DNA from 2 places in the Skermanella rosea genome. Region 2 is predicted to be linked to the other one. Evidence: riboswitches for the same ligand, from Rfam matches in the RefSeq annotation. Region 2 holds a riboswitch; the other holds the start of a gene.

Region 1 (18,080 bases), 800 kb from region 2:
TGCCGTCGCGGGTATAGCCCTGGCGGATCACCGTGACGGCGCCATTCTTGCCGGTCGCCGGGTTGGACCACTGGACCGGCTTGCCGACGCCCCCGCGCGACGCCGTCTGCAGGGTCTCGTCGATGATCGTGCGGTCGCTGTCATCCAGCGTGATCAGGGGGGCGGCTTCCGGGGTCACCACGGCGGCGCCCGGCCCGGCGGGCTTGTCGGCGCATCCCGCAAGGGCGAGGACGGCGGCGGCCAGGAGGAACTTCTTCATTGCGGCACCTTGATCATTGCGGCTCGGTCGCGGTCGGGCCGGTTCATACCGCCACTTCATAATGGTCGGGATCGGCCTGGACAAGCCTGACGCTGGGCGGCGCCCCGCGGTCCGCGTCCCGCTCCAGGATGGCCCGGACGGCGGCGGCATCGAGGGTTTCGTCGCGCAGCAGGCCGTCGGCCAGTTCGTGCAGGCGGGGCAGGTCGGCGGCGATCAGGTCGTATGCGCGGCGGTATGCCGCGTCGATGATGCCCCGCACCTCCTCGGCGACCTGGGGCGACAGCGCGCCCGGCTCGCCGGCGGGGGAGCGCGCGGCGGTCGCGGCGGCCGGTGCCGCGCCCCCGCCGTAGGCGACCATGCCGAATCGGTCGGACATGCCCCAGGTGGTGACCATCTTGGTCGCGATGTCGGTCGCCATCTGGATGTCGCCGGCGGCCCCGGTGGTCACGAATTCCCTGCCGAACACGATCTCCTCGGCCGCCCTGCCGCCCATGGTCACGTCCAGCTCGGCCTCCAGCCGCGCCCGGGACAGGCAGAAGCGGTCCTCCAGCGGCAGCCGGACCATCATGCCCAGCGACCGGCCGCGCGGCACGATGGTGACCTTGTGGACCGGGTCGGAATGCCTGGAGCGCCAGGCGACCAGCGCGTGCCCGGCCTCGTGGAAGGCGGTCAGGCGGCGCTCGTCCTCGGACATGACGGTGGCCTTCTCGCCGCCCATGACGATCTTGTCGCGGGCCTGCTCGAAGTCGGCCATGGAGACCAGGGAGCGGCCCGAGCGGGCCGCCCGGAGCGCCGCCTCGTTGACGACGTTGGCGAGGTCGGCGCCCGACATGCCGGGCGTGCCGCGCGCGACCAGCGTCAGGTCCACGTCGGCGTCCAGCGCCACGCGGGCGGCATGAACCGCCAGGATGGCGGCGCGGCCCTTGATGTCGGGATTGCCGACGAAGACGTGCCGGTCGAACCGGCCGGGCCGCACGATCGCCGGGTCGAGCACGTCCACCCGGTTGGTCGCCGCGATCACGATCAGGCCGCTGGCCCGGGCGAAGCCGTCCATCTCGGCTAGGAGCTGGTTCAGGGTGTTCTCTGTCTCGATCTGGCCGCCGGTCGGCGAGGTGGCGCCGCGGGCCCGGGCCAGCGCGTCGATCTCGTCGATGAACAGGATGCAGGGCGCTCGCTTGCGGGCGTCGCGGAACAGCCGGCGGATGCGCGCGGCGCCGACGCCGACATACATCTCCACGAAGTCGGACCCGGTGACGGCGTAGAACGGCACCCCCGCCTCCCCCGCCACGGCGCGGGCCAGCAGGGTCTTTCCGGTGCCGGGAGGACCGACCAGGAGGACGCCCTTGGGGATGCCGGCGCCGATGCCCTTGAACCGGGCCGGGTGCTTGAGGAAATCGACCAGCTCGGTCAGTTCGGCTCTCGCCTCGTCCACGCCGGCCACGTCGGAGAACCGGACGTGGGAGGTGGCGGTGCCCGCCTTCTTGACCGGCGAGCGCATCATGCCGACCATGAAGACCAGGGCGAAGGCCAGGAAGCCCACCATGTTCAGCTTCAGCAGCACGTCGAGCCAGCGGTTGGTGGTCAGCAGGGCGCCGCCCTCCGCCGGCTCGACGGTCATGGGGATGCCGGGGGCCGCGACCGCCTGACGCAGGGCGTCGGTCCACAGGACGGTGGTGACGCCCTGGACGCCGTCGCGGTCGGTGAATTCGATCCGGTTGCCGGCGACGGCGAGGGAGGCGATCCGTCCGGCGGCGAGACGATCGGCGAACTCGCTCTGCCCGACCTCCTGCCGGTCGATCCGGCTGAGCAGTGCCGCCGCACCGCCGGAGCCGGAGGCGTAGACATAGGCCAGCCCGGCGCCGCCGGTAAGCGCCCCGGTGACGACCAGGGCTGCCACGATCGAGATCACCCGCGCGTGCCGTTTAAGGAAGGTTTTCATCAGCGACCCGGAGAGTCTGAGCATGATTGAGACAAAAGCAGAGGCCCTGAGTACAGAAACATAGTTAATAAGACGTATGCGCGGCGGCGCGGCACCGGGGCCGCGGCGCTTTCGACATGGATCTTGACGCCCTCCCCCGCTCCGGCTAGAACCCGCGAAACGTGGTGATTTGGCGACCGGCTTGCAGGCCACGTAAAATAAGCTGCTAAAAAGGTTTGGAGTCGCATCCGCGCCTCGATCCCTTGTCGGTCGGGGCTTTCTGTGTACCCGCAACGGCGGGCGGAGCGACGACACCATGACCAAGAACGATACTTTCCCCGAGAACGGCAATCCCGCGGCCACCCCCGCGAAGCTGCGGCCGCGCACCCGCATGGTCCATGCCGGGACCCTGCGGACCGGCTTCGACGAGACCTGCGAAGCGATCTTCATGACCTCGGGCTATGTCTACGGCTCGGCGGAGGAGGCCGAGGCCGCCTTCGCGACCGACGGGCTGCGCTATGTCTATTCGCGCTTCCGCAACCCGACCGTCGCCATGTTCGAGGACCGGCTGGCGGCGTACGAGGGGGCGCAACGCTGTTTCGCCACCGGCAGCGGCATGGCGGCGGTGTTCGCGGCCCTGATGTGCCAGCTCAAGGCGGGCGACCGCATCGTGGCGCCGCGCGCGCTGTTCGGGTCCTGCCTGCACATCGTCAAGAACCTGGCACCCCAGTACGGGATCGAAACGACCCTGGTGGACGGCACCAAGGCGGAGGAGTGGCGCGAAGCCCTGGGCCGCCCGGCCAACGTCGTGTTCCTGGAGACGCCGTCCAACCCGATGCTCGACATCGTGGACCTGGGCCTGGTCTGCGAACTGGCCCATGCCGCCGGCGCCCGCGTGGTGGTCGACAACGTGTTCGCGACGCCGGTGCTCCAGCGGCCATTGGAGTTCGGCGCCGACATCGTGGTTTATTCAGCGACCAAGCATATCGACGGCCAGGGCCGGTGCCTGGGCGGTGCCATCCTGTGCGACGACAAGTTCGCCGAGACGCTGGCCCCCTTCCTGCGCCACACCGGCCCGGCGCTGAGCCCGTTCAACGCCTGGCTGCTGCTGAAGGGGCTGGAGACCATGGACCTGCGGGTCGCCGCCCAGACCGACGCGGCCCAGCGGATCGCGGAGTTCCTGGACGGGCACGCCAAGATCGCCAGGACGCTCTATCCCGGCCTGAAGAGCCATCCCCAGTACGAGTTGGCGCAGCGCCAGATGGGCGGCGGCAGCACGCTGATCGCCTTCGACGTCGCCGGCGGCAAGGCGGAGGCATTCCGGCTGATGAACGGGCTTCGGATCGTCAAGATCTCCAACAACCTGGGCGACAGCAAGAGCCTGATCACCCATCCCGCGACCAGCACCCACCAGAAGCTGACCGACGAGGACAAGGCGGCGGTCGGGATCAGCCCGGCCAGCATCCGCCTGTCTGTCGGGCTGGAGGACGCTGCCGACCTGATCGAGGATCTGGACCAGGCGCTGGCCCGGATCTGATTTAGGCATTTCGAAAGTGTGAAATGCGGGATTTCACACTTCAGCTTGCACGCCTCGCCCCCTCCCTCTATATAGCCGGGCTTGTAGTTTCGGCTTTCGTCCAGGGAGTTCCCGTCATGTCGACTCTGTTGTCCAAGGCGCGCCGTCTCGCGGCCGCAGCCGCTGTTCTGATCGCCGGCGGCGCATCGGCGGCCCAGGCCGCCGACGTGCGCGTCGGGTTCATCCCCGTGGTCGGGTCCGGACAGCTGTTCGTCATCGACGGCGAGGGCTGGGCCAAGGACGCCGGGCTCAACCTCAAGCTCACGCAGTTCGAGTCGGGCCCGGCCATGATCAGCGCCCTGGCCTCGGGCACGCTCGACGCCTATTACGGCGGAATCGGCCCGATCATGGTGGCGAGCGCCCGCGGCATCGACGTGAAGGTCTACGCCTCCGCCGCGATCGAGGAGATGACCGTGGTCGGGCGCGGCGGTTTCGGCACCCAGGCGAACGCCGCGACCGCCGCCGGCTTCAAGGAGTTCGTCGAGCAGGAGGGCCGCCCGGTCCGCATCGCGACCCAGCCGCCCGGATCCGTGCCCGACACCGTCCTGCGCTACTGGCTGCAGAACGTCGTGAAGGCCGATCCCGCCACTTACCAGATCACCGCCATGGGGATCGAGGCGACCCAGCAGGCGCTGCTGGCCGGCGCCGTCGATGCCGCGACGATCCGCGAGCCGACCCTGACCGTGGTCCGGCAGCGCGATCCGAACACCAAGCTGCTGGCGCTGGGCGGCCAGATGCTGCCCAACCAGCCGGGTTCGGTGCTGGCGCTGACCGGCGCCTTCGTCAAGGCCAACCCCGAGGCCGCCAAGACGATCGTCGCGCTGAACACCCGGGCCACGACCCTGCTGAAGGAGGAGCCGAACCGGGCCGCCAAGCACCTGCAGAAGGGCCTGGGCAAGGGCATCACCGACCTCGCGACCTTCGAGAAGGCCGTGGTGTCGCCGGCCAGCAAGTTCGTCGCCGACCCGATGACCATCAAGGACGCCACCGGGGTGATGCAGGACTTCCAGCTGCAACTGGGCGTGCTGGAGAAGGCGGCCGACCTGAACGTGCTGTTCGACGACAGCTTCTACCGGGCAACGGCGCGCTGAGCGCGCGCCTCCGTTCCGGCACCGTGACGTTCCGCTGATGCAACGATCCCTGCTCGCCCTCGTCGGACTGGCCGCCTTCCTGATCCTGTGGGAGGCGGTCCCGCGCCTCGGCCTGGTTTCGCCGCTGTTCCTCCCGCCGCCCACCAGCCTGCCGCAGGCTTTCCTGCGCGAGATCTCGGGCGGGTTCTGGCTGGACGCGGTGGTCGCGAGCCTCCGCCATTACCTGCTCGGGCTGGCGCTCGGCACCGGCCTGGGCGTGGCGCTCGGCATCGCGACGGCGCTCTACGACAAGCTGGAGGCGGCGCTGTCGTGGGTGATCCGGCTGCTGCGGCCGGTCCCGGGCCTTGCGTGGGTCCCGTTCGCGATCGTCTGGTTCGGCATCAGCGAGGCGGCCGCGACCTTCATCATCATCATTGGCGTGTTCTGGATCAACTACTACGCCGCCTACGGCGCCGCCAAGGCGATCGACAAGGACCTGCTGGAGGTGGCCGATGCCTTCGGGCATCGCGGCACCTGGGCCAAGCTGGTCAAGATCGTGCTGCCCGGATCGACCGCCGGCATCCTGGCCGGCGTGCGGACAGGGCTGGGGCAGGCCTGGATGGCGGTGGTCGCGGCCGAGCTGTTCGGCGTGCCAGGCTTGGGCCAGCGCATGATCCAGGCGTCCAGCCTCCTGGCGACCGACGTGGTCGTCGTCTACATGATCACGATAGCGGCGCTGTACGGCCTGACCGACGCGCTTTTCGTGCAGATCAGGGACCGGTTGCTCAGATGGCAGCGCTAACCGAAAACGTCGTCGATATCCGGGACCTCGCCATCGCCTATGGCGCGGCCCCGCCGGTGCTGTCCGGCTTCACCGCGGAACTGGAGCGCGGCTCCTTCACGGCGGTCGTCGGGCCGTCGGGCGTTGGCAAGTCGACCCTGCTGCGCGTGCTGGCCGGGCTGACCGCCCCCGCCGCGGGCACCGTGCGGATGCCGGTCGGGGCCGAGACGGGCCGCCGCCCGGTGGCCCTGGTCTTCCAGGAGGCCCGGCTGCTGCCCTGGCGGCGGGTCCTGGAGAACGTCGCCTTCGGGCTTGAGGGCACCGGGCTGCCGAAGGCCGACCGGCTGGCCCGCGCGCGCGACACGCTGTCGCTGGTCGGCCTCGCCGACATGGCCGGGCGCTGGCCCCACCAGCTGTCCGGCGGCCAGCGCCAGCGCATCAACCTGGCCCGCGCCCTGTCGGTGCGGCCGGACCTGCTGCTGCTGGACGAGCCGTTCTCCGCCCTGGACGCGATCACCCGGCAGAGCCTGCAGGACGAACTGCTGCGGCTGTGGGGCGAGACCGGCACGACCATGCTGTTCGTGACCCACGACCTGGACGAGGCCGTCTATCTGGCGGACCGGGTCGTGCTGCTGGGCGGCAAGCCGGCCGGGATCGTCCGCGACTTCGACGTGGACCTGGCACGCCCGCGCGAACGGGACACCGTCCACTTCGCCGACACCGTCCGAACCATCCGGGCAGCCCTGTCCGAGTCGGTCAGCGACGGCGCCGGCATCTGAGATTCCGGCACCCTGTTTTTTTTGCACTGCAGCATTTTGGATGCGGAACGCCGCGGCTTGGGGTACGTTGCCCTTGTGTGAGGCACCGCCGGCCTTCCCGCGCGCGCGCCGCTTTCCATAACGATGTGAAACCCATGATGATCGCTTCCCCGCGCGCTATCGCCGCCCACCGCCGCAATCTCGGCCGCCTCGTCGCAGCAGGGCAGGATCTCGCGCGCACCGCCGAAAAGACCCAGGAGATGGCTCTCGCCTCGGTGCAGACGATCGGCTACCGCACCGCGATGATGATGCAGGCGGTCGGCGACCCCGTGGCGATGACCAATCCGGAATTCACCCTGATGGGCCAGGAGAAGATCGAGGCGGCCATCGAGTCCCACCACGCGATGATGGACAGCTACAGGGCCATGTTCGAGGGCTGGAGCGCGTGGTTCATGGGCCAGGCCGGCACGACCACGAAGGCCGTGACGGAGCTGGCGACCTGCCGCACGCCCGCCGACATCGTCCGCGTCCAGCAGAACTATGTCCAGTGCAGCTTCGTCAATGCCACGAACGCGGCAATCAAGCTGACCGAGGCCGTGATCCGGATGGCCGATGCGGGGCTGGTGCCGATCCACAAGGTGGCTTCCGCCAACGCCGCGCGCCTCGCGAACGAACGCGCCTGACCGGCGCGCCCGGCGCCGCGTCATCCTGCTGCGGCGCCCGCCACGGCGCTTCCGCCGGTCCCTTCGGAAGCCGCCGGGCGGCGGGGCGGCGGCACCGCCATCCCCCGCCCCGAGACCGCGCGGTCGACCCCGGCGGCGACCACGCGCCAGCAATGGTCGGCCAGCGCCTTGCGGCTGCCGAACGCCTCCACGTCGACCGGCTCGTGGAATTCCACCTGCACCGTCACCCGGCCCAGCTTGACCATCTGCCAGACATGGCCGACCAGCTCCATGTCGCCGTACCAGGCGTAGAACGGCCGCAGTGCCCGTCCCAGGGGGATCCCGTCCAGCTTGACCGCGGTGACCGACACCGGCTGGACCCTGATCGGACGGTCATCCACACGAAGCGCAGCGACGCTGAACAACGCCGTCTTGAACGGCAGGGTCCGGTTGCCGTCGGAGGAGGTCCCTTCGGGGAACAGGATCAGGATGTCGCCGTCCTCCAGCCGGCTGCGCATGTCGTCGCGGTGGGTCCCGGCGTTGCGCGCCTTGCGATCGACGAACACGGTCTGCTGGAGCTTGGCCAGCAGGCCGAAGAAGGGCCATCCCCCCACCTCCGTCTTGGCCACGAAGGAGCCGGGAACCAGCGAGCCCAGGACGATGATGTCCAGGTAGGAGGAATGGTTGGAGACGACGAGCGTGGGACGCGACAGCGCCGGCCGGCCCGTCACGGCGACCTGCAGGCCCAGGATGCGCGTGCAGGCCGCGTGGTAGGCCCTGGGCAGGCGGTGGCGCAGGGGTGAGCGCAGCAACACCAGCAGGGCCTGCACCGGCATCAGCAGGACCGTGAAGACGCCGTACACGACCAGGCGGGCGATGCCGAGCAGGGGCGACCCCATGGGACCGTCGGGTTTGCGCGCCGTCATCCGGATGCCGCCCTCGTCATGCCGCGGTCACGATACCAGGGCGTCCCGCCGCCGTTCGTAATGCTTGGAATACTTGTCGGTGACCTGGTCCGTCTTGACCACGATGCAGACGTCGGTGGTGTTGAACTGTTCGTCGATCACGGCGCCGTCCCCGACGAAGCCGCCCAGGCGGAGATAGCCCTTGATCAGCGGCGGCAGCAGGTTCAGGGCCGCCCGCATGTCGATCTCGTGCTCTTCCATCAGGTTCATGCCGGTGTAGCGGTCCGGCAGCGCCACCGGCCGCAGGCCCGGGGGAGCCAGATGGTTGTGGTGCAGGAAGGAGAGCGGCAGGGCCAGCTTCCGCGGATCGGTGCCCGGCAGGCTGGCGCAGCCGAACATCAGGGCGATGTCGTACTGGAAGACATAGGCTGCGATGCCGCGCCACAGGAGCTGCATGGTCGGCCGGGAGCGGTAGGCGGCGTCGACGCAGGAGCGGCCCAGTTCCAGGACCTCCCCCGGATAGCCCGCCAGCAGCGAGATGTCGTATTCGTCGCTGGAGTAGAACCGGCCGGCGGAGCGGGCGGCGGGACGGCGGATCAGCCGGTAGGTTCCGACCACGCCGGAGGCACCGGAGCCCAGGTTGTGGTCGATGACCAGGAGGTGGTCGCAGACCCTGTCGAAGCTGTCGAAATCCCGGCCCCGGGCCGCCATCTCCGCGGTCGGCCGGGCCGCCATCTCGGTATAGAACACTCGGTATCGCAGCGCCTGGGCTGCATCAACCTCGGCCGAGGATTCGGCCAGTCGGACTTCCAGGTTGCCGGAGCGGAGATCGCTCTGGACAAGCTGATCGATCATGAGGTCGGCCATGCTCTCGCTTGCGGTGCTCGGGTTGCACATGCATGGCCAGCCGCCGCTTGGCCGCGATCAGGGACCATCCCGGGCGGGAGGGCGATCCGCGGAACGGCGCGCACCATGCCGACGGGACGGGCAGTCGACTCCAGGGAGGCTGCAACGTTCCATCGTCCGACACGCATACCACAAAGCGCTAGGCCAAGGTCAACTGAGTCATTTATTTGTAATCATCGCCAGCCGCACAAGTACTGGCAGTAGTAGCTGCGACGCGTCGTCACCCCGCCTCCGCCGCGCGCAGGCATCCGGTAACCATCAGTCCGGTCATTCCAGCAAGGCCGACCCGGCCCGGGAGCCGATCGGAAGATCAGGCGCCGCCCGGGGCCGGAACGTCCCGGGCACCTGGAGCATCCGATCGGAACCGGGGTGCCGGCCCCCCGCCGTCAGGCCGCGCCGCGCCGGGCGCGGGTGCCAAGGCCGATCTGCTTGGCCAGCTTGCTCCGCTGCTTGGCGTAGTTCGGCGCGACCATGGGATAATCGGGGGGCAGCTGCCACCGGTCGCGATATTCCTCCGGCGTCATGTCATAAGCGGTTTTCAGATGCCGCTTCAGCATTTTGAGCTTCTTGCCGTCCTCCAGACAGATTATATACTCTGGAGTAACCGACTTCTTGATCGGAACCGCTGGTTGAGGACGCTCCACGACCGGCGCCGGCTCGACGCCAACATTGGCGAGGGTCCTGTACACCTGCTCGATCAGTTGGGGCAGGTCTGTAACGGCCACTGTATTGTTGGAAACATGAGCAGCCACGATCTCTGTCGTCAGAGACAACAGCTCGTTGGATGGGGATCCGTTGTTCATCTATCTTTGCTCCAGGGGACCGACAAACTGTGATATAAGTCTTCTCCGCGAGCAACGCAATAACGATCTACTGCGAGTGAAGAGCACATTTTGAGCACAGCAATGTCAGCGGATTACTTCCTCGATATCACAGCGGACGTCTGCCCGTTAACCTTTGTCCGAGCCAAGTTGCGGGTCGAGCGCATGGCCCCCGGCGAAACCCTCGAAGTCCGCTTGAATGCTGGGGAACCCTTGGAAAACGTGCCCAGATCGTTGATCGAGCTGGGCCACTCCGTACAGGGACCAGAACCGGAAAATCCCAGTGCTTCGGAGGGGGTCCACCGGCTCTGGGTGATCAAGCGTTAACTATGGTTCGTATTAAGTTGGAATAGTTCCAACTTCATGACAATAGCTGCGGTTGCTCCGTCTATTCGGCGATAATAGTTTGGTCTGCGACCAATTTCGAGGAATCCTCGGCGTCTATACAGACAGAGGGCCGGCTTGTTGTCCTCGGCGACCTCCAGGAACAGGCTTTCGGCCCCGCATTCCCTTGCCGTGTCCGCCGCCGCGGCAAGCAGAGCCCGGCCGGCGCCGGCACGGCGCGCGCCGGGATCTATGCCGATGGTTATAATCTCCCCCTCCCCCGCCGCGACGCGGGCCAGGACGAAACCGACGGGGCGCGGCTCCCCGGGGGGACCGGCGTCCGCGAGGAAGGCGAACATGCCGGGCGTCTCCAGCAGGCGACCAATGGCCGCAGCACTCCACGGATCCTCCGGAAAGCAGGCGGCGTGAAGGCAGCCGAGGATCTCGCGGTCGGCAGGGCCGGCGGGCTGGAGCCTGACCGCTCCGGGACCGGCCGCGCCGGGGGTTTCGTCGCCGGGCCTCATCGCGTCCGGGGCGGCGGCAGCGTGACGTCGGGCGGGCGAAGATAGAGGGGCTGGGGCGGCCCCTCCCCGGCTCCGGCGAGGCCGCGCAGGGCCACCAGCCGGGCCACGTGGGCCGCGTCGGGCAGTCCGGGGCCGGCGGCGACGCGGAGACATGCTGGCATGCCCCCCTCCCGCGCGCCCAGGGCGGCGGCCAGGCGGGCGGCCGCGTCGCCGGCAATCAGCCAGGGGCCTTCCGGCAGGTCCAGGTCCGCGGGCCTCACGGCCCGGGGAATGTCCAGCGGATTAAGGTCGATATCGAATGATTGGACGAAAATATCTTCTCGCCGCGACTCAAGGGCGACCAGCAGCGGGCATCCGGACCGCTCCGCCGCGGGCACGCCGTGGGCGACCGCCTCGAAGCTGGTCACCCCGACCAGCGGCAGCCCGGAGGCCAACGCGATCCCGCGCGCGGCGGCCAGCCCGATCCGCAGGCCGGTGAAGGCGCCCGGCCCGACCGTGACGCCGAGCCCGTCGAGCTGGCCGAACGCCACGCCGGCCTCGTCCAGCACGGCCTGGACCATGGGGATCATGACCTCGGACTGGCCGCGATCCATCGCGGCGAAGCGCCGGGCGACCACGGCGCCGTCGGACCAGAGCGCCGCGGAACAGGCGCCGGTGGCGCTGTCCATGCCGAGGATCCTCATGACCTATCTTTCACGCGGGGCATGCTAGACACGGATACGAACCTTCTTCATTGCCGATCCTTCAGGAATCCAGATGACGTTGTTAGAGATTGCGTCGCCCGATGTCGATATCGACCTGATTTACGCGACCCCGGCCAACATCACCGGGCGGGCGATCTATCGCCGGGCCGTCTGCCTGCTGCATCCCGACGCCGCGGCGGCGCTCGACCGGGCGGCCCGGCTGGCGCTGGGCCAGGGATGCCGGCTCAGGGTCTACGACGCGTTCCGCCCGGTGGAGGCCCAGTGGAGCCTGTGGCGGGCCTTCCCCGACCCGGAATTCATCGCCGACCCGCGGCAGGGCTCCACTCACGCGCGCGGCGTCGCGGTCGACCTGACGCTGGCGGACGCCGGCGGCACGCCGCTCGACATGGGGACGCCGTTCGACGACCTGACGGCGCTGTCGCACCACGGGTCGACGGCGGTCCCGCCGGCCGCGCAGGCCAACCGCAGCAGGCTGCTGGGCATCATGGCGGCGGCGGGCTGGCGGCACTACGCGTCGGAGTGGTGGCATTACCAGCTGCCCGACGCCGGACGCTACCCCCTGCTGTGGGACGGCGCCGCCGGCGGCCGGATGATGTGAGGCTCCCGCTGCCGGCCGGAAGCGGCAATCTTGTTGCGGCACTCCATTTGTGTCACAAGGAAGCCGTTCGGAGACGCATGGCCTTGAAGCTGTTCCACATGGCAACGCCGGTCCGCCGGTTCGCCGCCGCCCTTCTCTGGCTGACCCTGCTCGGCGGGGGCCGGGCCCATGGCGAGGTGCCGGTTTCCGGGCCGCCGGACCAGGGCGCCGGCGCTGTCGTGTTCGCCTATGGCCGGTTCGGCGAGGACCAGTACGGGCCGGCCGGAATCGGGCTGGACCAGTTCGACCAGCACTTGGCAGAGCTGTCCGACGGCGCCTACACGGTGATGCCCCTGCCGGCGATCCTCGACAGGTTGCGGCGGGGCGCCCCCCTCCCGGACCGGACGGTGGCGCTGACCATCGACGACGCCCACCGCTCCGTCTACCGCGAGGCCTTCCCGCGGCTGAAGCAGGCAGCCCTGCCCTTCACCCTGTTCGTGGCGCCGGACCCGATCGACGCCGGCTCGCAGAGCCACATGACCTGGGCGCAGGTGCGGGAGGTCGCGAGGGCGGGCGCCGTCATCGGCGTGCTGCCCGCCGCCGGCCTGTCGATGCCCCAGCGCACGGTGCAGCAGAACGCCGCCGACCTGGCCAGGGCGGTGGAGCGGGTCGAGGCGGAACTGGGCGTGCGGCCGACCCTGCTGGCCTATCCGTTCGGCAGCTACAGCCTCGCGGTGCGCGACCTGGCGCGGCGCCAGGGGTTCGACGCCGCGTTCAGCCAGTCCTCGGGCGTGGCGCACGCCCGCTCGGATGCGCTGGCGCTGCCCCGTTTCTTCATGAACGACTCATTCGGCGGGATCGACCGCTTCCGGCTGGCCGCCAACGCCTTGCCGCTCGCGGTGGCCGACGTGACGCCGGCCGACCCGATGCTGCGGTCCCCGCCGGCGCTGAACCCGCCCAGCGTCGGCTTCACCGTCACCGGGGAGCTGCGGGACCTGGACCGGCTGGCCTGCTTCGTGTCGGGCCAGGGCCGGGCGGCGCTGGAACGGCTCGACGGCAACCGGATCGAGCTGCGGATCGCCGAGGAGATGCCCCCCGGCCGGACCCGGCTGAACTGCACGCTGCCGGCGGCCGACGGCCGCTGGCGCTGGTTCGGCATGCAGTTCCTGGTGCCGGACCCGTGACAGGTGCCCGGAAAGGGCGCCGGTCAGTAGGCGGCGTTCTGGCGGACTTCGACCACTTCGGGGATGTAGTGGCGCAGCATGTTCTCGATGCCGGCCTTCAGGGTCGCGGTCGAGCTGGGGCAGCCGGCGCACGAGCCCTTCATGTTGAGGTAGACGACGCCGTCCTCGAACCCCTGGAAGGTGATGTCGCCGCCGTCCTGGGCCACCGCGGGGCGGACCCGGGTGTCGAGCAGCTCCTTGATCTGGGCGACGATCTCGTCGTCGTCCTCGTGGGCGGCATTGTCGTCGGCGGCCGTCTCGATCAGGACGGGACGCCCGGCGGTGAAATGCTCCATGATGACGCCCAGGATGGACGGCTTCAGCAGGTACCAGTCGCGGTCCTCGCCCTTGGTGATGGTGACGAAGTCGCTCCCCAGGAACACCCCGGCGACACCGTCGATCTCGAACAGCCGTTGCGCCAGCGGCGAGCGGGCTGCATCCCCGGGCGTCGGGAAGTCGGCCGTGCCCCGCCCCAGGACGTCGCGCCCGGGCAGGAATTTCAGGGTCGCGGGATTGGGCGTCTGTTCGGTCTGAATAAACATGTATCTCTCCTTCCCACCATCATCACTGGCGAGCTTCCTCGGAAATGGGCAGGATCGTATCGCAGATCAAGCATAACCAGCACCGGCGAAAGGATACAGCGGGACCGCCATGATCACCGAGCCGACCCTCGACGCCAGCCCGAGCCCTCCGGAAGTCGGCGCGATCCTCAGCCGGATGGAGCTGATCGACTGGCTGATGGAGGACGGCAGGCGGTCCGCCAGCATCGCGGCGCTGCTCGACGCCTTCTGCAAGCGGCTGATCGAGGGCGGGGTGCCGCTGTTCCGCGCGGCCTGGCAGGTCCGCATGCTCCATCCGCAGATCCGCGGCATCACCTTCAACTGGCTGCGGGACCGTGACGGCGTCGAGGAGATCGAGCGCGAGCACGGCACCGAGCTCCGGCCCGAATACCTGAACAGCCCGATCGGCGCGATCATCGAGGGCGGGGCCGACGCCATGCGGTACCGGATCGAACAGCTGGATCCGCCCTACCCCTACACGATCCTGGACGACCTGAAGGCGCAGGGCGGCACCGACTACGTCGCCATGCCCATGCGCTTCTCGACCGGCCGGCTGAACGTCGCGACCTGGACGTCCAACCGGCCGGGCGGCTTCACCTCCGACCAGCTCACGCTGATCTACGACGTGATGCCGGCGCTCTCCACCGTGCTGGAGACCATGGCGCTGCGGCGGCTGGCGGTGAACGTGCTGGACACCTATGTCGGGCGCGAGGCCGGCACCCGCATCCTGTCCGGCGACATCCGGCGCGGCACCGGCGAGACCCTGCGCGCCGTGCTGTGGTACTGCGACCTGCGGGGCTTCACCAGCCTGGCGGACCGGCTGCCGCTGGCCGACCTGATCGGCCTGCTGAACGGCTATTTCGAGATCATGGGCGGTGTCGTGCAGGCGCGGGGCGGCGAGATCCTGAAATTCATCGGCGACGCCATGCTGGCGATCTTCCCGCTGCCGGAAGGGACCCCGCCGGACGGCAAGGTCCATGACGCGCTGGACGCGGCGCTGGAGGCGGTCGGCCAGATGGAGACCCGCAACCGCGAGCTCCAGGCGTGGGGGCTGCCGACGCTGAAGGCGGGCATCGCCATGCATGTCGGCGACGTCATGTACGGCAATATCGGCGCGCCCGACCGCCTGGACTTCACCGTGATCGGGCCGGCGGTCAACCTGGTCAGCCGGATCGAGGGGCTGTGCGCCGAGATGGGCCGGCCGATCCTGACCTCGGAGGCGTTCGCGTCGGTCTGCCCGCCGCGCCTGACCTCGCTGGGCTACCAGCCGGTCAAGGGCCTGCGGGAGCCGATCCAGGTGTTCGGCCCGGCGGCGTGACGCCGGTCCCCGGAGATCGCTCAGGTGATCAGGTCGAGCTGTTCGCGCCTCAGGCTGCCCGGCACCAGGGTCAGGGGAATGCGCAGCTTGCCGACGCCCTTGCCGGCCAGATGGGTGACCAGCGGGCCGGGCCCTTCCGGGCCGGTGCCGGCGGCCAGCACCAGGATCGAGATCGACGGTTCCTCGTTGATCAGGCCCAGCAGCTCGTCGCGCCGCTCGCCCTCGCGGACATAGAGGATCGGCAGGGTGCCGGTGATCTCGTTGACCTGCTTGGCGTGGCGCTGGAGCACCTGCTCGGCCTCGGTCCGGCGCTCCTCCCGCATGATGTCCTCGACCGCGATCCAGTGCTGGAAGTCGCTGGGCTCGATCACGTAGAGCAGCGCCACCCGGCCGCCGGTGTTGCGCGCCCGCAGGCAGGCGTAGGTCAGCGCGATGTTCAGCTCCTCGCTGTCGTCGACCACCACCAGGAAGATGCGCTGGTGAGTTGCCGAAGCCGTGGTCCCGGGATCGCTCATGTCACACCTTTCGGAAGATCGCGCCGGCCAGCCAACCGGCCGCCACCGCGAAGATTATGGCCGAGATTCCGTACAAAGTGGACTGCCTCACCGCGAATTCGAAGATCTCGGCGCTGAAGCCCACCTTGCTGACCGTCAGCGGCGTGGTCTGGGCGCTGACCACGTCGCCGTCGCGGATCAGGAAGACGCTGACCGTGTAGGCCCCGGTCGGCACGTTGGCCGGGAAATAGACGTTGGTGCGGAACAGCCGCTCGCCCAGGAACGCGACCTGCCCGTGGGCGGTGCCGTACAGGCCCAGCTCCTGCTTGTTGCGGATCAGCGCCTCGCGGAACTCCCGCACCCGGTCGGGTGCCGCGCGGCTGGAGGCGGCGGGGACAAGCCGAAGGTGCGACAGGCCGATCTCGTGCCGGGCCAGCACGGCGTCGCCGACGATCTGGTCGAGCGGGCGGTTGGTCGCGACGCTGTAGAAGCTGGGCGCCTGCTGGAACTCCATGCTGGCGGCGTTGATCCAGATGCCGGCGATCCGCGACTTGCGGCGGACCATCACCTCGCTGGGCGGACCCTGGACCACCACGGCCACGTCGCCCGGGCCGTCGATGGCGCCGAACAGCACGACCTCGGTCCCGACGAAGCCGGTGTTGATGGCGATCAGGTGGTTCGACAGGTCGGCCACCAGGGATTGCGCCCAGGCGCTGCGCGGCAGCTGCCCGCCTGCGGCCAGGAGGGCCAGCAGGAGAGCGGACAGGATTGCCGCGGCGATCCCGGTCGGAACGGATGGACGCTTCACCGGTTCGGCCTCACCGGTCCACCGGGACCGTGATGGAGTAGAGATTGGGCGGCGGCACGACCAGGTCGAAGGCGAGCCGCAGGGCCACCGCGACGACCAGCAGCGCCAGCAGCGCCCGCGCCTGCTCGCCGCGCAGGTAGCCGCTGGCCTTGGTGCCGAACTGGGCGCCGATCACGCCGCCGACCAGGAGCAGCAGCGCCAGCATCACGTCCACCGTGTTGTTGGCCGCCGCCTGGAGGAAGGTGGCGATGGCGGTGGTGAAGATGATCTGGAACAGCGAGGTGCCGGCCACCATGGCGGTCGGCATGCCGAGCAGGTAGATCATGGCGGGCACCAGCAGGAAGCCGCCGCCGATGCCCATGATCGCCACCAGAAGCCCGCCCACGAAGCCGATGCCGCCGGGCAGCAGCGCGCTGATGAACAGGCGCGAGCGGTGGAAGCGCATCTTGAACGGCAGCCCGTGAAGCCAGGTGTGCTTGTGCAGCTTGCGCCGGACGGCGGCCTTGCGGCCGCGTAGCAGGGCGCCGACGCTCTCGATCAGCATCAGCCCGCCGATCACGCCCAGGAACAGCACGTAGGAGAGTGCTATCACCAGGTCGATCTGGCCCAGTTCCTGGAGGATGCCGAAGATCCAGACGCCCAGCGCGGTGCCGAATGCCCCGCCGACCAGCATGACCAGCCCCATCTTGACGTCGACGTTCTTGCGCCGCCAGTGGGCGAGCACGCCGGAGACGCTGGCCGCGACCAGTTGGTTGGCCTGGGTCCCGACCGCGATCGCCGGCGGCACGCCGATGAAGATCAGCAGCGGGGTCATCAGGAACCCGCCGCCGACCCCGAACATGCCGGACAGGAAACCGACGACTCCCCCCATGATCAGGACGAGCAGCCCGTTGACGGACATTTCTGCAATGGGAAGATAGACTTGCATGGTCGGCGGGGGTACCGGAGGACGGGCCGGTACCTTAACCTTACGCACGGGGCCGGCAAAGAGCTTTCGGGTCCCGGGAGGATGCCGCATGATGGAACGACGCATCGCGATCGCCGCCGCCATGTCCTGCCTGATGGCGACCGCCGCCGCAGACGACGGCGCCGCCGCCGCGGACTGGCCGCCCCCGGTGCCGGCCGGGCTGGACGCCTACGCGCAGTGGGAGCGGTGGCCCTACCAGCGGATCGGCGTCCGGGCCTACATGAATTCCACCTTCGACCGCGAGGGCGGCAACCGGACCGCCGACGCGTCGCACTTCCTGTACGGCGAGCGGCCGGACTTCAACGTGACGCTCGACGTGCTGGGACCGGGGATCCTGTATTTCGTGCGGACGAACCACTGGCACGGCAGCCCATGGCATTACGAGGTGGACGGCACCGACCATGTGGTGCGGGAGACCAGCACGGCCGGGCCGGAATCGCCGACCCCCGGCTCCACCTTCCAGCCGGTCGAGGCGCTGCCGCCGCCGCTGGCCTGGTCCTGGTCGACCACCCGGGGCGCCGACCTCAACTGGGTCCCGGTCCCGTTCGAGCGGTCGCTCCGCCTGGCCTATGGGCGGACTCACTACGGCACCGGCTATTACATCCATCACCGCTTCGCCGAGGGGACGCCCCTGACGTCCCGGCCCCGTGCGTTCGACCTGCGGACGCCGCCCGACGCGGCGGTGCTCGACCTGATCGGGCGGTCCGGCACCGACATCGCGCCGCCGGGGACCGCTGTTTCGGAGCGGGCGGCGCTCTCACCCGGCAAGCCGCTGACCCTGTTCCGGCTGGACGGACCGGCCATGGTCCGAGCCTTGAAGCTGACCGTGCCGCGCGACCGGGCGCTGGAGCTGTCCGATGCCCGGCTGAGGATCACCTGGGACGGCAGGGCGGAGCCGTCGGTCGACGCGCCCCTGGCGCTGTTC
Region 2 (4,665 bases):
CGCCCGGCCGTCCCGTCCGTCTGTTGCTGCTGCTGCGACCGCCCCATGGCCACGGCGAGCCACAGGGCGCCGATGCCGATCATGACGACCGGGATCGGGTTGTTGCGGATCGCGTCGCCCAGGCGGCTCGGATTGCCGCGCATCACGTCCTTCACCAGATCCACCGCCCCGGAGGTCAGCTGGCCCGGCGACAGCCGGAACTCCAGCTCGTCCAGCGTCTGGTCCATGCGCGCGCGGATTCCCGCGATATCGCGCTCGATGTCCTCGGGGCTGCGGTTGGCCGCACCCTGGTCGGAGCCGGACTCCGACCCCGGTCTCCCGGTCGCTCTCAGATCGTCGTTGTCGTCGCTGCGGTTCATCCCGTCAAACTCCATGCCCCATTTGCCGCAAATCAACACCAGCGGAGGGTCAGTGTTCCGGGAGCGGGGCCGCCGGACCGCCCGGAGCGTTTGTCCGGGGCCGCCGATTCCGTTATGGAAGGCCCATCTTCAGCGACACAAGCGATCCGAGGCGGCGATGACTTTCGATGTGGAACGGGCGCGGGCCGAGACGCCCGGAACCCGTCACGTGACCCACTTCAACAATGCAGGCGCCGCCCTGCCGCCGCAGCCGGTGCTCGACGCGGTCGCCGCCCATCTGGACCTGGAAGCCCGCATCGGCGGCTACGAGGCGGAGGCGCAGGCCCGCGACGGCATCGAGCGCGTCTACGACTCGGTCGCCGCCCTGCTCGGCTGCGGGCGGGAAGAGGTGGCGCTGGTGGAGAACGCCACGGTGGGGTGGGATATGGCCTTCTATTCGCTGCGGTTCGAACCCGGCGACAGGATCCTGACGGCGATGGCGGAGTATTCGAGCAACTTCATCCCCTATCTCCAGGTCGCCCGGAAGACCGGCGCGGTCATCGAGGTGATCCCCAACGACGCCCTGGGACAGCTCGACGTGGCGGCCCTGGCGGACAGCGTGGACGACGAGGCGCGCGGACCGGCGAAGCTGATCTCGATCACCCACATCCCGACCAACGGCGGCCTGGTCAATCCCGCCGCGGCGGTCGGGCGGATCGCCCGCGCCCGCGGCATCCCCTATCTGCTGGATGCCTGCCAGACGGCGGGACAGATGCCGATCGACGTGGACGAAATCGGCTGCGACATGCTTTCGGCGACCGGGCGCAAGTTCCTGCGCGGGCCGCGCGGCACCGGCTTCCTCTATGTGCGCAAGGGGCTGCTGGAGCGCCTGGAGCCGCCGATGATCGACAACCACGCGGCCACCTGGGTGGCACCCGACCGCTACGAGCTTCGCCCCGACGCCCGGAGGTTCGAGAATTGGGAAAGCAACGTCGCCGCCAGGATGGGTCTGGGCGCCGCCGTGGACTACGCGCTGAACTGGGGCCTGGATGCCATCTGGGAGCGGATCAGGAGCCTTGCCGACCTGCTGCGCGGCCGACTGGCATCCCTGCCCGGCCACGAGGTGCGCGACCTGGGCGAGACCCGGTGCGGCATCGTCACCTTCACCGCCCCGCGCCCCGCCGCCGAGATCAAGCGCGACCTGGCGGCGCGCGGCATCAACGTGTCGGTGACGGCCGCCCCCTCGACCCGGCTCGACATGGAGGCGCGCGGCCTCGACGAGATGGTCCGCGCCTCGGTCCATTACTACAACACGGAGGAGGAGATCGACCGGCTGGTCGCGGCGCTGCGCTGACGCGGTCTCCGGGGAATCCCCTCAGCCGACCGGCCGCCACCAGTCGGCGACGGCGCGCCGCCGCGCCTCCTCCAGACGGTCGCCGCGGAGCACCAGGCGAAGATGGATCTCCGGCCGGCCGCGCCGGCGCGACTCGACGACCAGGTAGAGATGCGTCCAGGTGCCCAGGCCGCGGTGGACGGCGGCGAAGACCCACTCGTACCGGTCGGGCTCCCGCGCGGTGGCGCGGCTGCCGCCGGTGATCAGTTCGATGCTGTCGTCCGGGCCGCACAGGGGAATGGTCGCGGGAGCGACCGGCAAGCGTTCAGACATGAATAAACCCTCCTGGCTCAAGTGCCGAGGAGGGCTGACGCGGCGGCTCGTTCCCGATTGATTGCCGGTCCAGGCCGCATCGTCCCCCGAAAGGGACCACCACCTTGCCCGGGTCGGCAGGTTGGTGTCGGGCGCCAGCCCAACTCTTGATGCTGGCTCTCCTGTATCCTGCCGATGGCGACATGCGCAACCGTTTTCCCCGCGGCATGGGTATGCGTCAAAACACCCCTTTATAAAGAACTATGGCGAAAACCTGAAAAATCCGATAACTTGGCCGTGTATCGCTGGACCTGGAGCGACGCCGTGGTTTCCACCTCCCCCATCTCACCCGAGCTGATGCGCACCGCGCCCAAGGTGCGGGACCTGACGCCGCAGACGCAGGCGTTCAACCAGGAGATCAACCGGCAGGTCAGCGACACCAACGGCGGCATGAAGGTCAACGCCAAGACGGAGCCGCTGACCGGCATCACCAGTTCGATCGTCGGCGAGGACCGCCGGGCGGTCCAGGAAACCAACGCCTCGACCAAGCCGGGCGCCCGCGTCCCGGCGCTCACCGGTGCCACCAGCGCCTTCGTGACCGAGATGAAATCGGCCGACCAGAGCAACGTCGAGAGCATGGCCGCGGCAGGCGCCCGCGCGCGCACCCTCGGCCAGGGTCCCGGCGGCGGCCGACTCGACCTGAGCGCCTGAGTCGAACCGCCCGTCAAGCCGCCCGCCGATCCGTTCGACCTTCTTGCGCTGTACCCCGGTGCTATTGTCGGGGGAGAATCCGTTTACCATGGTCAGTGCCCTGCAACATGGCAGCGCGGAGAGGAACCGACACGATGGCCCAGCATACGGACACGCCGACCGGGAGCACGCTGCCCCGACGCCTGAAGGCGATGGACCTGATTCCCGACCTGATCCCGCTGGCGGGCGCCCGGATCGTCGATGTGGGCTGCGGCGAGGGCGCACTGGTTCGGGCGCTGGCACGCCGCGGCGCCCATGTCATCGGCATCGAGATCCTGGACGAGGCGCTCTCCAAGGCCAGGGCGGCGGAACCCGTCGCGGGCGAGCGCTACGTGAAGGGCGTGGGCGAGGACCTGCCGCTGCCCGACAACAGCGCCGACGCCGTCGTCTTCATGAACAGCCTGCACCATGTGCCGGCAGCCCACATGGGCAAGGCGCTGCGCGAGACCGCGCGCGTCCTGAAGCCAGGCGGCCTGGCCCTGGTGAACGAGCCGGAACCGACCGGCGGATATTTCCAGCTCACCAGGCTCCTGGACGACGAGACGGAGGTCCGGGCCCTGGCCTATGCGGCGGTGAAGACCGTGGACGCGCTGGAACAGGTGGATGAACTGTTCTACCTGAATCCGGTGAAGCACGAGGATTACCAGAGCTTCGCCGACCGCATGGCCGGCATCGATCCGACCCGTTCCAGGCTGATCCGCACCCGCGACGCGGAACTGCGCGAGCTGTTCGAAACCTTGGGGGAGCGGCGGGAGGGTGCCTGGTGGTTCGACCAGCCGGCCCGGATCAACCTGCTGCGAAAGCCGACACAGTGACTGAACCGCGTACCGAGACCGAGCTGCCTTTCGTCGATTACCAGTATCCCGCCAAGGACCCCGCCGGACGCCGGATCGCCATCATCGGCGAAGCGCCCGGCGCCGAGGAGGCCCGCACCGGCAAGCCCTTCGTCGGCGCCAGCGGCCGGCTGCTGGACGAGAACCTGAAGTCCGTCGGGCTGGAGCGCGCCGCCTGCCTGATCGGCAACACCTTCCGCTACCAGCCGCCGGGCAACAAGGTGACCCACTTCTTCTCGTCCCGCACCAAGGCGCGCAAGATGGGCGTCGAGGTCGCGGAGGACCTGGGTCCCATGGGCACCTCCGACTACTGCCTCGCCCGGTACGCCGGCGAGGTGGAGCACCTGCGCCGGACCCTGGCCGAGGTGAAGCCCGCCGTGATCATCGCGCTCGGCCGCACGCCGATGTGGGCGCTGACCGGCCAGAGCGGCATCACCGCGCTGCGCGGCCAGGAACTCCCCTGCCGCCTGTTCGCCGACGCGATCGTGATCCCGACCTTCCATCCCAGCTACATCCTGCGCGGCAACCGCATCGAGGAACCCCTCTTCCACGCCGACGTGAAGCTGGCCGCGGAGCGGGCGGGATGAGAGTGCCGAGGTGTCGCGGCGGAGCCTGCCGCGGCACCATTTGACTTTTGAATTACCCAAAAAGTGTTATATGAATGATTATCACCCTTGCCGGTGGTGGAGTTGCAAATCTCTGTAATTACCCAATAAACTGATTTCTAGCGAAGCGATGTCCAAGCGCACAGTGAATCCGAAGCGGTCGATCCGACCCGCCCCTCTGACGACCGAGGAAAAATGTTGGTTGGACGGCATTTCGACCAAGGTCGGATACGGCGGCAATCCAATGCATAAGCGCAATCAAGGCGATTTCCGGCTAGACCCACCCAGCGATGGCCGCCAGCACAAGACATTGTGCGACAGGGCGAAAGTCTTTACCAGGGCCGAAGCCACCCGCCTCTTGAAGCAGGGCGCCGCGTACGGGTTGGTCAGCGACGCCATGAAAGGTGACTGGCCGAAGAACATCTGGGCGGTTGCTCAAAACGGTGAACCCGTCGAAGCGATCCTGGAGAATGAAACCCAGGGCATCTATCATG

The links. Region 2 has a riboswitch for S-adenosylmethionine ahead of JL101_RS03555 (hypothetical protein). Riboswitches for the same ligand answer to the same signal wherever they lie in the genome.
Region 1: linked by a shared signal. The riboswitch ahead of metZ (O-succinylhomoserine sulfhydrylase) and the one ahead of JL101_RS03555 (hypothetical protein) in region 2 are both predicted to bind S-adenosylmethionine.

Annotation. Positions count from the first base shown of each region.
Region 1 covers NZ_CP086111.1:6,052,142-6,070,221, reverse strand. Annotated here, with positions in the region: gene JL101_RS28445 (RT0821/Lpp0805 family surface protein) at 1-259, opposite strand, end outside; gene ftsH (ATP-dependent zinc metalloprotease FtsH) at 303-2,198, opposite strand; SAM riboswitch at 2,350-2,428, shown strand; gene metZ (O-succinylhomoserine sulfhydrylase) at 2,494-3,714, shown strand; gene JL101_RS28430 (ABC transporter substrate-binding protein) at 3,831-4,844, shown strand; gene JL101_RS28425 (ABC transporter permease) at 4,882-5,625, shown strand; gene JL101_RS28420 (ABC transporter ATP-binding protein) at 5,613-6,383, shown strand; gene JL101_RS28415 (phasin family protein) at 6,518-7,045, shown strand; gene JL101_RS28410 (lysophospholipid acyltransferase family protein) at 7,066-7,950, opposite strand; gene JL101_RS28405 (GNAT family N-acetyltransferase) at 7,978-8,796, opposite strand; gene JL101_RS28400 (MucR family transcriptional regulator) at 9,222-9,638, opposite strand; gene JL101_RS28395 (sulfurtransferase TusA family protein) at 9,741-9,983, shown strand; gene JL101_RS28390 (GNAT family N-acetyltransferase) at 9,980-10,339, opposite strand; gene tsaB (tRNA (adenosine(37)-N6)-threonylcarbamoyltransferase complex dimerization subunit type 1 TsaB) at 10,501-11,187, opposite strand; gene ddpX (D-alanyl-D-alanine dipeptidase) at 11,261-11,806, shown strand; gene JL101_RS28375 (polysaccharide deacetylase family protein) at 11,884-12,969, shown strand; gene JL101_RS28370 (NifU family protein) at 12,993-13,550, opposite strand; gene JL101_RS28365 (adenylate/guanylate cyclase domain-containing protein) at 13,660-14,886, shown strand; gene JL101_RS28360 (universal stress protein) at 14,907-15,401, opposite strand; gene JL101_RS28355 (TIGR02186 family protein) at 15,403-16,188, opposite strand; gene JL101_RS28350 (sulfite exporter TauE/SafE family protein) at 16,199-17,116, opposite strand; gene JL101_RS28345 (DUF2961 domain-containing protein) at 17,205-18,080, shown strand, end outside.
Region 2 covers NZ_CP086111.1:756,792-761,456, reverse strand. Annotated here, with positions in the region: gene JL101_RS03565 (PA2169 family four-helix-bundle protein) at 1-359, opposite strand, end outside; gene JL101_RS03560 (aminotransferase class V-fold PLP-dependent enzyme) at 517-1,692, shown strand; gene JL101_RS03555 (hypothetical protein) at 1,714-2,004, opposite strand; SAM-I-IV-variant riboswitch at 2,052-2,162, opposite strand; gene JL101_RS03550 (hypothetical protein) at 2,275-2,694, shown strand; gene JL101_RS36480 (class I SAM-dependent methyltransferase) at 2,829-3,548, shown strand; gene JL101_RS03540 (uracil-DNA glycosylase) at 3,545-4,153, shown strand; gene JL101_RS03535 (hypothetical protein) at 4,374-4,665, shown strand, end outside.